Regions from separate parts of the Nonomuraea sp. B19D2 genome, predicted to be linked through region 1. Evidence: predicted binding sites of a transcription regulator. Region 1 holds the regulator's gene; each other region holds the start of a gene.
What was found. The regulator LexA, encoded in region 1, represses DNA repair genes until DNA is damaged. The targets are predictions, from matches to a motif close to TCGAACANNTGTTCGA.
Positions count from the first base shown of each region.

Region 1 (3,256 bases):
AACCCGCCCAGTGACAGCAACGCCATCGCGACCACCAGCACGACGCGCCCGCGCCGGGTCAGCCGCAACGGCGGAGCGGACCGCCGGCGCACTCGCGCCGATGCCCGCCGCGCACGCCACCTCGCGGCTCGGCGACCCCACCGCCGACTGCTCCGCCTCCCGACGCCGGCACCACGCCGCGAACGCCCGCCCCGCACGCCGCCTTCCCCTGCGCCACGAGCGCCTCCCCGCGTTCCGGCGACACCTGCGCGACCGCCCCGAAGATCCTCCGAAGCGCCCTCGCCACCACCCCGAGGACCAGCGACCCCGCGTCTACCCGCCGTCTTCCTTGCCCCGGAAACTCCCAGACCGCCCCCTTTCGCGGCTGCCCGCGGCCGCGCGTCGGCGGCCGGCGCCCGCACCACCCCTCGATCGTTCATCCCCATCCCCCGATCCGCGTCGGCACCACCCCTGGGGCGCCGTTGCCGCCGGCCCTCGCCGGAGCTGCGGGCGGCGGCCGTTTCGTCGCCTGCGTCCGCACGGGCTCCTCCCCTGCCCGGCGGTACGGTCGCGGCCGCGTCGGCGCCGGCACGCGGAGGCGGGACCAATCGCAAATGGGGCCTTCCCCCGCGACTCGAACGGGGCCCCAACCTCTTCCCGGAATTGCCGCGGAAACCGGCCCCCGTCCGCGTATTGTCTCGTCGATCGTTACTCTGCGTGGCATCGGCGATGAGTGTGAGTCGTTTGGCGTCTTGGCTGGTCGTGTCCGCTTTTGTGGGCGTTCGCATGGTTGACCTCCTGCCGTGCGGCCTGAGGGAAAGGCCAAATAAAGATCAGCAAATCGAACACGATGTCGATCGAACTCCCGTACGATGTTGTACACCACGCAGGCGACAATTTCGAGGAAGACTCGAACAATTGTTTGAAGATGATCTTCAACAGCGATACGGTCGCTGTGTGCGACATCAGGACCACGGACCGGGAGGTTCGCCGGTGAGGCGGGCCGCCAGGCGAGGAGGAGGAAGAGCATGAGTGAGCGGGATGGCGCGAACGGGGTCAGCGACCTCGCGGTGCGCCGGCGCGATGCCCTGGGCCTGACGCCCAGGCAGCGCAAGATCCTCGAAGTCATCCGCGACTCGGTGCAACAGCGCGGCTATCCGCCCTCCATGCGCGAGATCGGCGAGGCGGTTCAGCTGACCAGCACGTCGAGCGTGTCGCACCAGTTGACGGCGCTGCAGCGCAAGGGCTACCTGCGACGCGACCCGCACCGGCCGCGCGCGCTCGAGGTGCGCCTCCCGGGCGAGCCCGTGCTGTGGGTCGACCCCGACGCGACCGACGAAGAGCCGACGATCAACCGTCCCACGGCGGCTTACGTCCCGCTCGTCGGCCGCATCGCCGCCGGTGGTCCGATCCTGGCCGAGGAGAGCGTCGAAGACGTCTTCGCGCTGCCCAAGCAGCTCGTCGGCGAGGGCACGCTGTTCCTGTTGCAGGTCAGCGGTGACTCGATGATCGAGGCCGCCATCGCCGACGGCGACTGGGTGGTCGTGCGGCAGCAGCCGGTGGCGGAGAGCGGCGACATCGTGGCCGCCATGATCGAGGGCGAGGCCACCGTCAAGACCTTCAAGCGCAAGGACGGCCACGTCTGGCTCGTCCCGCACAACTCCAACTACGAGCCCATCCCCGGCGACGAGGCCAGCGTCCTGGGCAAGGTCGTAGCAGTCCTGCGCCGGTTGTAGCCGGCCACGGCTCGTAGGGCCTCGGCGCGCGTCATATGGCACGCGCCGCGCTCCGGCGCGCGCCAAACACACCACCCGCGGGGTACGACGACCTCGCGGGCACTACCGTGTCGCCACCAACGGCACGCCTTGGCACCGGCTCCGGCGTCTCACGATGTCGTCCGGCTGCACCGTGGTCCGAGTGGGCGGCGCGTTCGCCGGTGCCCGTGCTCGGCTGCGCCGTCTCACGATGTCGCCAACTGGGCGATGCGTCGCCTCCGACGTCCGTTTCGCGCTCGGCCTCGTCTGAGGCTGTGGCATAGGCGGCGTTTGCGGGTGTGCCCCATCGTGCCGCGATCGCGTGCGACGATCACCCGCAGACGGCGGCCAGTCGCTCACTCCAGTACGAAGCTCGCGTTCCCCTTGAAGGCGCTGGTGCCGTCGTTCTGCTCCCCCCACACCAGCCCCGCCCGATGCCGCAGAAAATACCCGGGAAAGTTCACGGACTCCAGCGACACCGTGCTCGAGCCCGCCAGCCCCGCGCGGCGCGCGAAACTGGCGTCCGCGTCGAAAAGGCCGGTCCCGTCCCGCCGTTCCACCCACGCCTCGAAATTCCGGTGCCGCAGGTAGTACCCCGGGAAGTTGGTCGACTCCAGCGAGACCGTCCCCGCGCCCGACAGCCCCGTGACGAGCCGGAACTGGGAGTCGGCCAGCGGTGAGATGTTGCCCTCCAGCCGCACCCGGTAGTCCCAGTGCCGCAGCGCCTGTCCTGGCGTGTCGTACGACATCAGCCGCACCGGCGTCGCCCCGTCGGGCACCGGGATGCCGAAGTCAGGCGTCCCGTCCGCCCGCCAGTACACCTTCTGCACCCGTGTACGCCGGTTCGGGTCGTTCAGCGGGTCGCCCGAGATGTCGCGGTAGTTCCGGTCGTGGTAGACGAGGATGTCGCTCTGCCCGTCCTCCGAGGTCGTGAAGGAGTTGTGGCCAGGCCCGTACTGGCTGGTCGCGGCGCTGCTGGCGAAGACCGGGTTCGGGCTCTTCGTCCAGGAGGACGCCTGCAGCGGGTCAGCCGAGGCGGAGGCGGTCAGCAGGCCGAGGCAGTAGTTGGCGTCCGTGGCACTCGCGGAGTACGTCAGGAAGAGCCGGCCGTTGCGCTGCAGCACCGAAGGGCCCTCGGCCACCTTGTAGCCGCGCGTCTCCCACGCCAGCGTCGGCACGGTCAGGCGGGTCGTGGCGCCGGTGATCGTCCACGGGCTGGCGCCCATGCGGGCGATGTACAGGTTGGAGTTGGTGGCGATGCCCGGCTCCTGCTGGGCCCAGAGCAGGTAGCGCACGCCGTTCGCGACGAACGTGGTGGCGTCCAGCGAGAACGTGTCCCAGGGCGTGGCGATGCGGCCACGCTCGGTCCAGGAACCGGTCAGCGGGTTGGCGGCGGTGCTCTCCAGCACGTACATCCGGATCCGCCAGACGTCGTCGGCCCGCCCGGCCGCGAAGTACACGTACCACCTGCCGTTGATGAAGTGGATCTCCGGCGCCCAGATGTGCGCGCCCATCTCGCCGGT
Region 1 covers NZ_JBEFAK010000015.1:99,843-103,098, forward strand. Annotated here, with positions in the region: gene ABN273_RS26800 (LysM peptidoglycan-binding domain-containing protein) at 1-68, opposite strand, end outside; gene lexA (transcriptional repressor LexA) at 1,008-1,715, shown strand; gene ABN273_RS26810 (family 43 glycosylhydrolase) at 2,090-3,256, opposite strand, start outside.

Region 2 (3,256 bases), on a different contig from region 1:
ACAGTCTGGGATCATGGACGCACTCCTGGGATTCGAGCGTGACGCGCGCCTGCTGATCGTGAACAACGACGACTTCGGGATGTACCGTGCCGTCAACGAGGCGGTCGTGCGCTCGGTCGAGGAGGGGATCTCCAGTTCGTGCAGCCTCATGCCGCCCTGCCCGGCTGCGGGACACGCCATGGAGCTGCTGCGCCGGCGGCCGGAGCTGCCCTTCGGGATTCATCTGACGCTGGTGTGCGACACGCCTCGCCGTCGGTGGGGGCCGTCGGCGGGGAAGGAGAAGGTGCCGTCCCTGCTCGACGGGACGGGCGAGCTGTTCACGCCGGACCGCGTACCGGAGTTGCTCGCGCAGGCCCGGCTGGACGAGGTGGAGCGGGAGTTTCGCGCGCAGATCGCCGCGGTGACGGACGCCGGGCTGGCGCCGACCCACCTCGACTGGCACTGCCTGGCCGACGGCGGACGTGCCGACATCTTCGATCTGACGGTCGCGCTGGCCGACGAGCACGGCCTGGCAGTGCGGGCCTGGCTCGACCCGGCGCGCCGGAAGCTGCGGGCGCGCGGGCTGCCGGTGGTGGAGCACGACTTCCTGGACAGCTTCCGGCTCGGCCTCGACGACAAGGCGGCCACGTACGCGAGGCTGCTGCGCGAGTTGCCGCCCGGGCTGAGCGAGTGGGCCGTCCATCCCGGACTGGGGGACGAGGAGGCCAGGGCCATCGACCCTGACGGGTGGCGGGTGCGCCGGACCGACTACGAGTTCCTCACGTCGCCGGAGGCGCGCGAGCTCCTCCGGCAGGAAGGGATCGTCGTGATCGACTACCGGATGCTCCAGGCGGCTTGGACGGCCTCGGCGAGGAGCGGGGACGCAGCGTAAGCACGGCGGCATGTGGACGGACCACGCCGTCAGCCGATGGGACGGGGAAGGGCCCAGAAAGCGCCGCCCGAGGAGCTTGCGAAGACGGCGACCGGGAAGTGGCGGCGCGCGGTCGTCAGACGAGGGGGCGGGGTGGGGAAACGGGGCGGGGAAGCGGGGTGGTCAGAAGGCGGCGGCCAGGGCCAGCGCGGCGGCGGCCTCGTGGCGGAGAACCATGATCAGAAGCGTGGCGACCAGCGTGGCGATGAGGAGCCAGCTGATCAGGATGATGACCGTCGAGCGGCGCGGCCGGTGCCTGCGGACTCGCTGCCCCTGGGCCTTCTCCTCGCTGCGACGCACTCGCTCGTTGAACGACTCCAGCCGTGCGACGAGTCGCGGATCGTCGTCGACGAGGTGCTGCTCGATCTGGGCGAGCATCCGTTCCTCGTCCTGCGACCAGGCCATAGGTGCACCTCCCGAACGCAAGCTCTGCGACGTCTTTCTGCCCAACCCTGAAGATCATTAGCCCCCACCTGACTACCTAATTGCAACCTCTTTTCGGTTTGCGATCAAGCTCGAACCTTTGTTCTAATCATGGCATGCGCTGGGACAACCTGCGCCTGGCCGGGGCCGGCCGGGACGACCCGGCCGTGCCGCTGTTCGCCCGCGGCGCGGTCACCCGCACCTTCGACACACCCGAGTTCAAGGGGATGACCTTCTACGAGATCCGGGCCAGATCCCTCATCAACCGGGTCCCCGGGGCCAGCCGGGTCCCGTTCGAATACACGATCAACCCCTATCGCGGGTGCACTCATCGCTGCATTTACTGTTTTGCCCGAAAGACGCACGAGTATCTAGATTTTGATGCCGGTGCGGACTTCGACTCGAAAATTGTCGTCAAGGTCAACGCGGCCGAGCTGGCCCGCAAGGAGCTGGCCTCGCCCCGCTGGGGCGGTCACCACGTGGCCATGGGCACAAACGTCGACTGCTACCAGCGCGCGGAGGGCCGCTACCAGCTGATGCGCGGCATCCTGTCCGCGCTGCGCGACGCTCGCAACCCGTTCTCGATCCTGACCAAGGGCACCCTGATCCTGCGTGACCTCGACCTGCTGACGGAGGCCGCGGACGTCACGGAAGTGGGCGCCAACGTGTCCGTCGGCTTCGTCGACCCGGCGCTGTGGCGCGCGGTGGAGCCGGGCACGCCCAACCCGCGCAGACGCCTGGAGACGTGCGCGACGCTCAACGACAACGGCATCGCCTGCGGCGTCCTGATGGCCCCGATCCTCCCGCACCTCACCGACTCCCCCGCCCAGCTGGAGGCCACCGTCAAGGACATCGCCGCCTCCGGCGCCACCCACATCGCCCCGATCGTGCTCCACCTGCGGCCTGGGGCGCGGGAGTGGTGGCTGGGGTGGCTGTCGCGCGAGCACCCGCGCCTGGTGCCGCGCTATCTGGAGCTGTACGGGCGGGGCGCGTACGCGCCGAAGGCGTACCAGGAGCGGGTGACGGGGCTCGTCAAGGAGCTGGCCGAGCGTCACGGAGTCGGCCGCGCGACCCCTGCCATGGCCCGCCGCATCCCGCCACGCCGTGCACCGATCCCCGAGGAGCCGGAGCAGCTACGCCTGCTGTAGGCCCGCCGCCGGTCGCGCCTCGCGTGCCGCTCCGGGGATACCCGGCTATGGGAGACGTTGACCGCACGCGCGATCTGAGCCACTGTCAGCGCTTCGGCCAGGTGACCCGTTCCAGCAGGCCGGTCAGCGAGGCCAGCTCGCTTCCAGCAGCCTGGACCGCAGGGAAGGTCCGCACCGCGCCGTCGGCGCACGCGCGGAAATGGACGTAGAGGTGTTCCGAGCGTCCCACGTAGCGGTACTCGACCGCGGATCCCGGCGGAGCGAGGCGGGCGCGGTGGCGGTCAGGGGGTCTTGTGGCGCTGGTAGTGCCGGGCGACGCGGGTGCGGTTGCCGCAGCGCGTGGCCGAGCACCAGCGGCGGCGCGGGTGGGCGGGCAGGAACAACAGCACGCAGTCGTCGGCCTCGCACTGGCGCACCTTGACGACCGCCGGGTCGGCGAGGAGGCCGGCCGCGGCCTCGGCCAGCCATGCCCCCAACCGCGCCACGGCGGAGCCGGTGCGGCGGCGGGTCGCCGTGACGGCCGCGCCGTTCCAGCCCAGCTCGCTGATGGCGGGCGCGTCGCGCTGGGCCTGGTTGAGGGCTTCCAGGTCGCCCGCCGGCGGTGGGACGGCGTGGCGGGCGTGCTCAACGGCGCGCGTCACGTGCTCGCGGACGGCGCGCACGGCGGCCAGGTCGGCGTCCGTGAACGTGGCGGCGGCGAGCTCGCGCGCCTCCGGGAACCGGTCGGCCCGCAGGACCAGCCATGCCCGCAGGTCGTCGGGCGTGGCCAGCAGGT
Region 2 covers NZ_JBEFAK010000005.1:92,716-95,971, forward strand. Annotated here, with positions in the region: gene ABN273_RS11675 (polysaccharide deacetylase family protein) at 14-871, shown strand; gene ABN273_RS11680 (DUF3040 domain-containing protein) at 1,034-1,315, opposite strand; gene ABN273_RS11685 (Rv2578c family radical SAM protein) at 1,450-2,481, shown strand; gene ABN273_RS11690 (hypothetical protein) at 2,567-2,710, opposite strand; gene ABN273_RS11695 (CGNR zinc finger domain-containing protein) at 2,763-3,256, opposite strand, start outside.
Region 2: ABN273_RS11685 (Rv2578c family radical SAM protein) is a predicted target of LexA. The motif match lies at 1,426-1,441, and genes of this name have one in related genera.

Region 3 (3,256 bases), on a different contig from region 1:
ACGCTGGCGTTCGCGGGTGAGCGGGACGGCCGGACACTGGTCGGCGTGCTGCTCGGCGAGTCCGACTCCAGCCGCCGCTTCTACACGGCGGACACCCTGCTGTCGTGGGGCGCGGCCCGCGAGGCCGCGTAGCTCATCCTCCGCCCCATGGACGGTGTTGATCCTTTGGGCTAGTTTGCCCGACATGAAGCTTCGATTCGCGTTGGGTGCGCTGTCAGCGGCGGCCGTCGTACTCGCCACCGCCCTCCCCGCCCACGCCGGGACGCCCAGGCTCGGCTGGGAGCTCAAGGAGACCGGGGTGACCGCGCGCCTGCGCGGCCTGTCGCCCGTCAGCCGGGACGTGGCGTGGGCCTCGGGCTCGGGCGGCACCGTGCTGCGGACCGTGGACGGCGGGCGCAGCTGGCAGAACGTCTCACCGCCCGACACCGCCGCGCTCCAGTTCCGCGACATCGAGGCGTTCGACGCGCGCCGGGCCGTCGCGCTGTCCATCGGCGAGGGTACGGACTCGCGCGTCTACCGGACCGAGGACGGGGGGCGTACGTGGGCCGAGACGTTCAGGAACGACGAGCCGAAGGCGTTCTACGACTGCCTGGCCTTCTTCGACCGGCGGCACGGGCTCGCCATGAGCGACCCTGTGGACGGCAGGTTCCGCCTCCTGGCGACGGACGACGGCGGGCGGAGCTGGCAGGTGCTGCCCGCCGACGGGATGCCGGAAGCGCTGCCGGGTGAGGCGGGCTTCGCGGCGAGCGGGCAGTGCCTGGTCACGGCGGGCGGGCGGGACGCCTGGCTGGCCAGCGGCGGGGCGGAGCGGTCGCGAGTGTACCACTCGGGCGACCGCGGGCGTACCTGGACGGTGACCGACACGCCGATCCCCGCGGGCGACCCGGCGCGCGGCGTCTTCGGCCTGGCCTTCCGCGACCGCCACCACGGCATCGCGGTCGGCGGCGACTACCGGCCCGAGCAGGCCTCCCCCAGCGCGGGCGCGGTGACCGGAGACGGCGGCGCCACCTGGCAACCGGCCACCACGCCGCCTCCCGCGTACCGGTCGGGAGTCGCCTGGCTCCCGCACCTGCCGTTCGCGGCCGTCGCGGTGGGGCCTTCGGGCAGCGACGTCACGTGGTCGGGCGGGCGCAGCTGGGAGACCTTCGACAGCGGCTCGTTCGACACGGTGTCGTGCACCCGCGACCTGTCCTGCTGGGCCTCGGGCGAAGCCGGCCGCGTCGCACGCCTCACGCTGAAGTAGCCTCAGCGGACGCCGCGGGGCCGGAACTGGATGCTGATGCGCGGCCCCGTGGGGCGGGCCGTCTTCGGGATCGCGTGCTCCCACGTACGCTGGCAACTCCCGCCCATCACGATCAGATCCCCGTGCCCCAGATCACGCCGGATGGACGGCCCCCCGCCCCGCGGCCGGAGCAGCAGCGGGCGGGGATCGCCGACCGAGACGATCGCCACCATGGTGTCCTCGGTGCTGCCCCGCCCGATCGTGTCGCCGTGCCAGGCCACGCTGTCGCGGCCGTCGCGGTAGAAGCAGAGCCCGGCCGTGCGGAACGGCTCGCCCAGCTCCTCCTCGTAATGCTCGTTGAGCGCTCGCCTGCAGTCCTCGAGCACCGGGTCGGGCAGCGTCTCGCCCTCGTCGTAGAACTTCAGCAGCCGCGGCACGTCCACCACCCGGTCGTACATGTGCCGCCGCTCCGCCCGCCACGGCACCGTCTCGGCCAGCCGCTCGAACAGCGTGTCCGCGCCTGAGAGCCAGCCCGGCCGCAGGTCGATCCAGGCGCCGTGGTCGAGGTACGTCCTGCGGACCGTGGCACCGAGCGGCCCGACCCCGAGCTCCTCGTCGAGGCCGAGCAGAGATGCCTGGAACGGGGCTGTCATGGTGCCGAGTCTACGCCACAGTTCAAACATGCATTCGATCGCCGAACCTGGTTGGCCCGGCCCGTGCGGTACGTTGTCCGCGCAGGCCGAGTGCTCACCGAGTCGCCTCGCGCCACCCGCATCGCCGAGGTCCCGGCCTTCGGTCTCGCCGTGGTCGCGCAGGACCTGCGGCACCGACTCGATCGACGGCTGTGCAGCCTTCGTCGAGTGAGCGTCTTCGACACTCTGTGTTTACAAAGGAGACGTCAGCCGCCGCACGCGGCGAAGACGAACGTGTCCTTCAGCAGCGTGTACTTGTCCCTGACCGTGACCCCGCCCGTCTCGGTGTCGATCTGGACGATCGTTATCTTGTCGCCGGACAGCATGTGGAGGGTCACCTGGGTGTCCCCGGTCCAGTCGATCATGTGGATGTCCGCGTCCGGGAGCTTGATCTTCTTGCGGGCGGTGACCTGGTCGGTCTGCAGGTCGTACAGGACGAGCTCAGGCTTGGCACCCTGCACGACGTTCGCGACCGTGCGGCCGTCGGCGGACAGCGCCTGCGGCGCGTTCGACACGACGACCTGCGGCGGCGCGACGCGTACGACCTCATCGCCCGTGTCGGTGTAGACCGCCAGGTCGGTGACGGGCTCGTCGCCGTCGACGCTGGTGAGGAGTTCGTCCCCGTCGAAGCTGAAGCCCAGCACCGACCGGTCGGCCGGCACGGTGCCGAGCCGGGCGCCGGTGGCCGTGTCGAACACGCGCGTGCTCGCGGGCTTCTCGCCCCCGATGAGCGCCGCCAGCCGGCCGCCGTCGTCGGACAGGAGCAGGGTCATCTCGTTCTGGGCCACGCGGGGCAGCGCGTTCTTGGCGAACAGCTTGACGCCGCCGCCGAACGTCCGCACGGCCAGCCTGCCGGTCTTGGAGAAGTACGCGACCCGCTGGCCGTTCCCGCTGACCGCGATGGGCGCCGGGGAGTAGGGGAGCGTCTTGCCCTTCGCGTCGAGCGCGACCCCCTGGGCGTCAGGCAGCACGCTCTTCTTGCCGCTGTGCATGACGAGCCGCCAGCCGCCGCACGGCCGGTCCGTCTGGGTCTTGGCCGTGCACTTCTTGATGGAGGCGTACCTGATGCTGTCGTGCCCCTGATGCGCGTGCGGCTCGGCGTACGCGACGCCGGGGGCCGCGGCCAGGGCGGCGGCCACGAGGACCGCGAGGATCCTTGCTCTCATGTCGTTCACTCCCCCGCCTCGACGTGCTCGTACCTGGTCTTGCTGATCGTGTACCTGTCGGTCTGCGTGGCGTCGCCGGACTGTGGATCGACGGTGAGCACCCGTACCACCGCCGTCTTCCCGTCGTCGCCGCGCATCACGGTCGCGTGGAGCCGGCCGTCGGGGCTCCACCACGC
Region 3 covers NZ_JBEFAK010000033.1:1,092-4,347, forward strand. Annotated here, with positions in the region: gene ABN273_RS41245 (D-alanyl-D-alanine carboxypeptidase family protein) at 1-132, shown strand, start outside; gene ABN273_RS41250 (WD40/YVTN/BNR-like repeat-containing protein) at 185-1,243, shown strand; gene ABN273_RS41255 (alpha-ketoglutarate-dependent dioxygenase AlkB) at 1,246-1,875, opposite strand; gene ABN273_RS41260 (hypothetical protein) at 2,121-3,080, opposite strand; gene ABN273_RS41265 (WD40 repeat domain-containing protein) at 3,086-3,256, opposite strand, start outside.
Region 3: ABN273_RS41255 (alpha-ketoglutarate-dependent dioxygenase AlkB) is a predicted target of LexA. The motif match lies at 1,898-1,913, and genes of this name have one in related genera.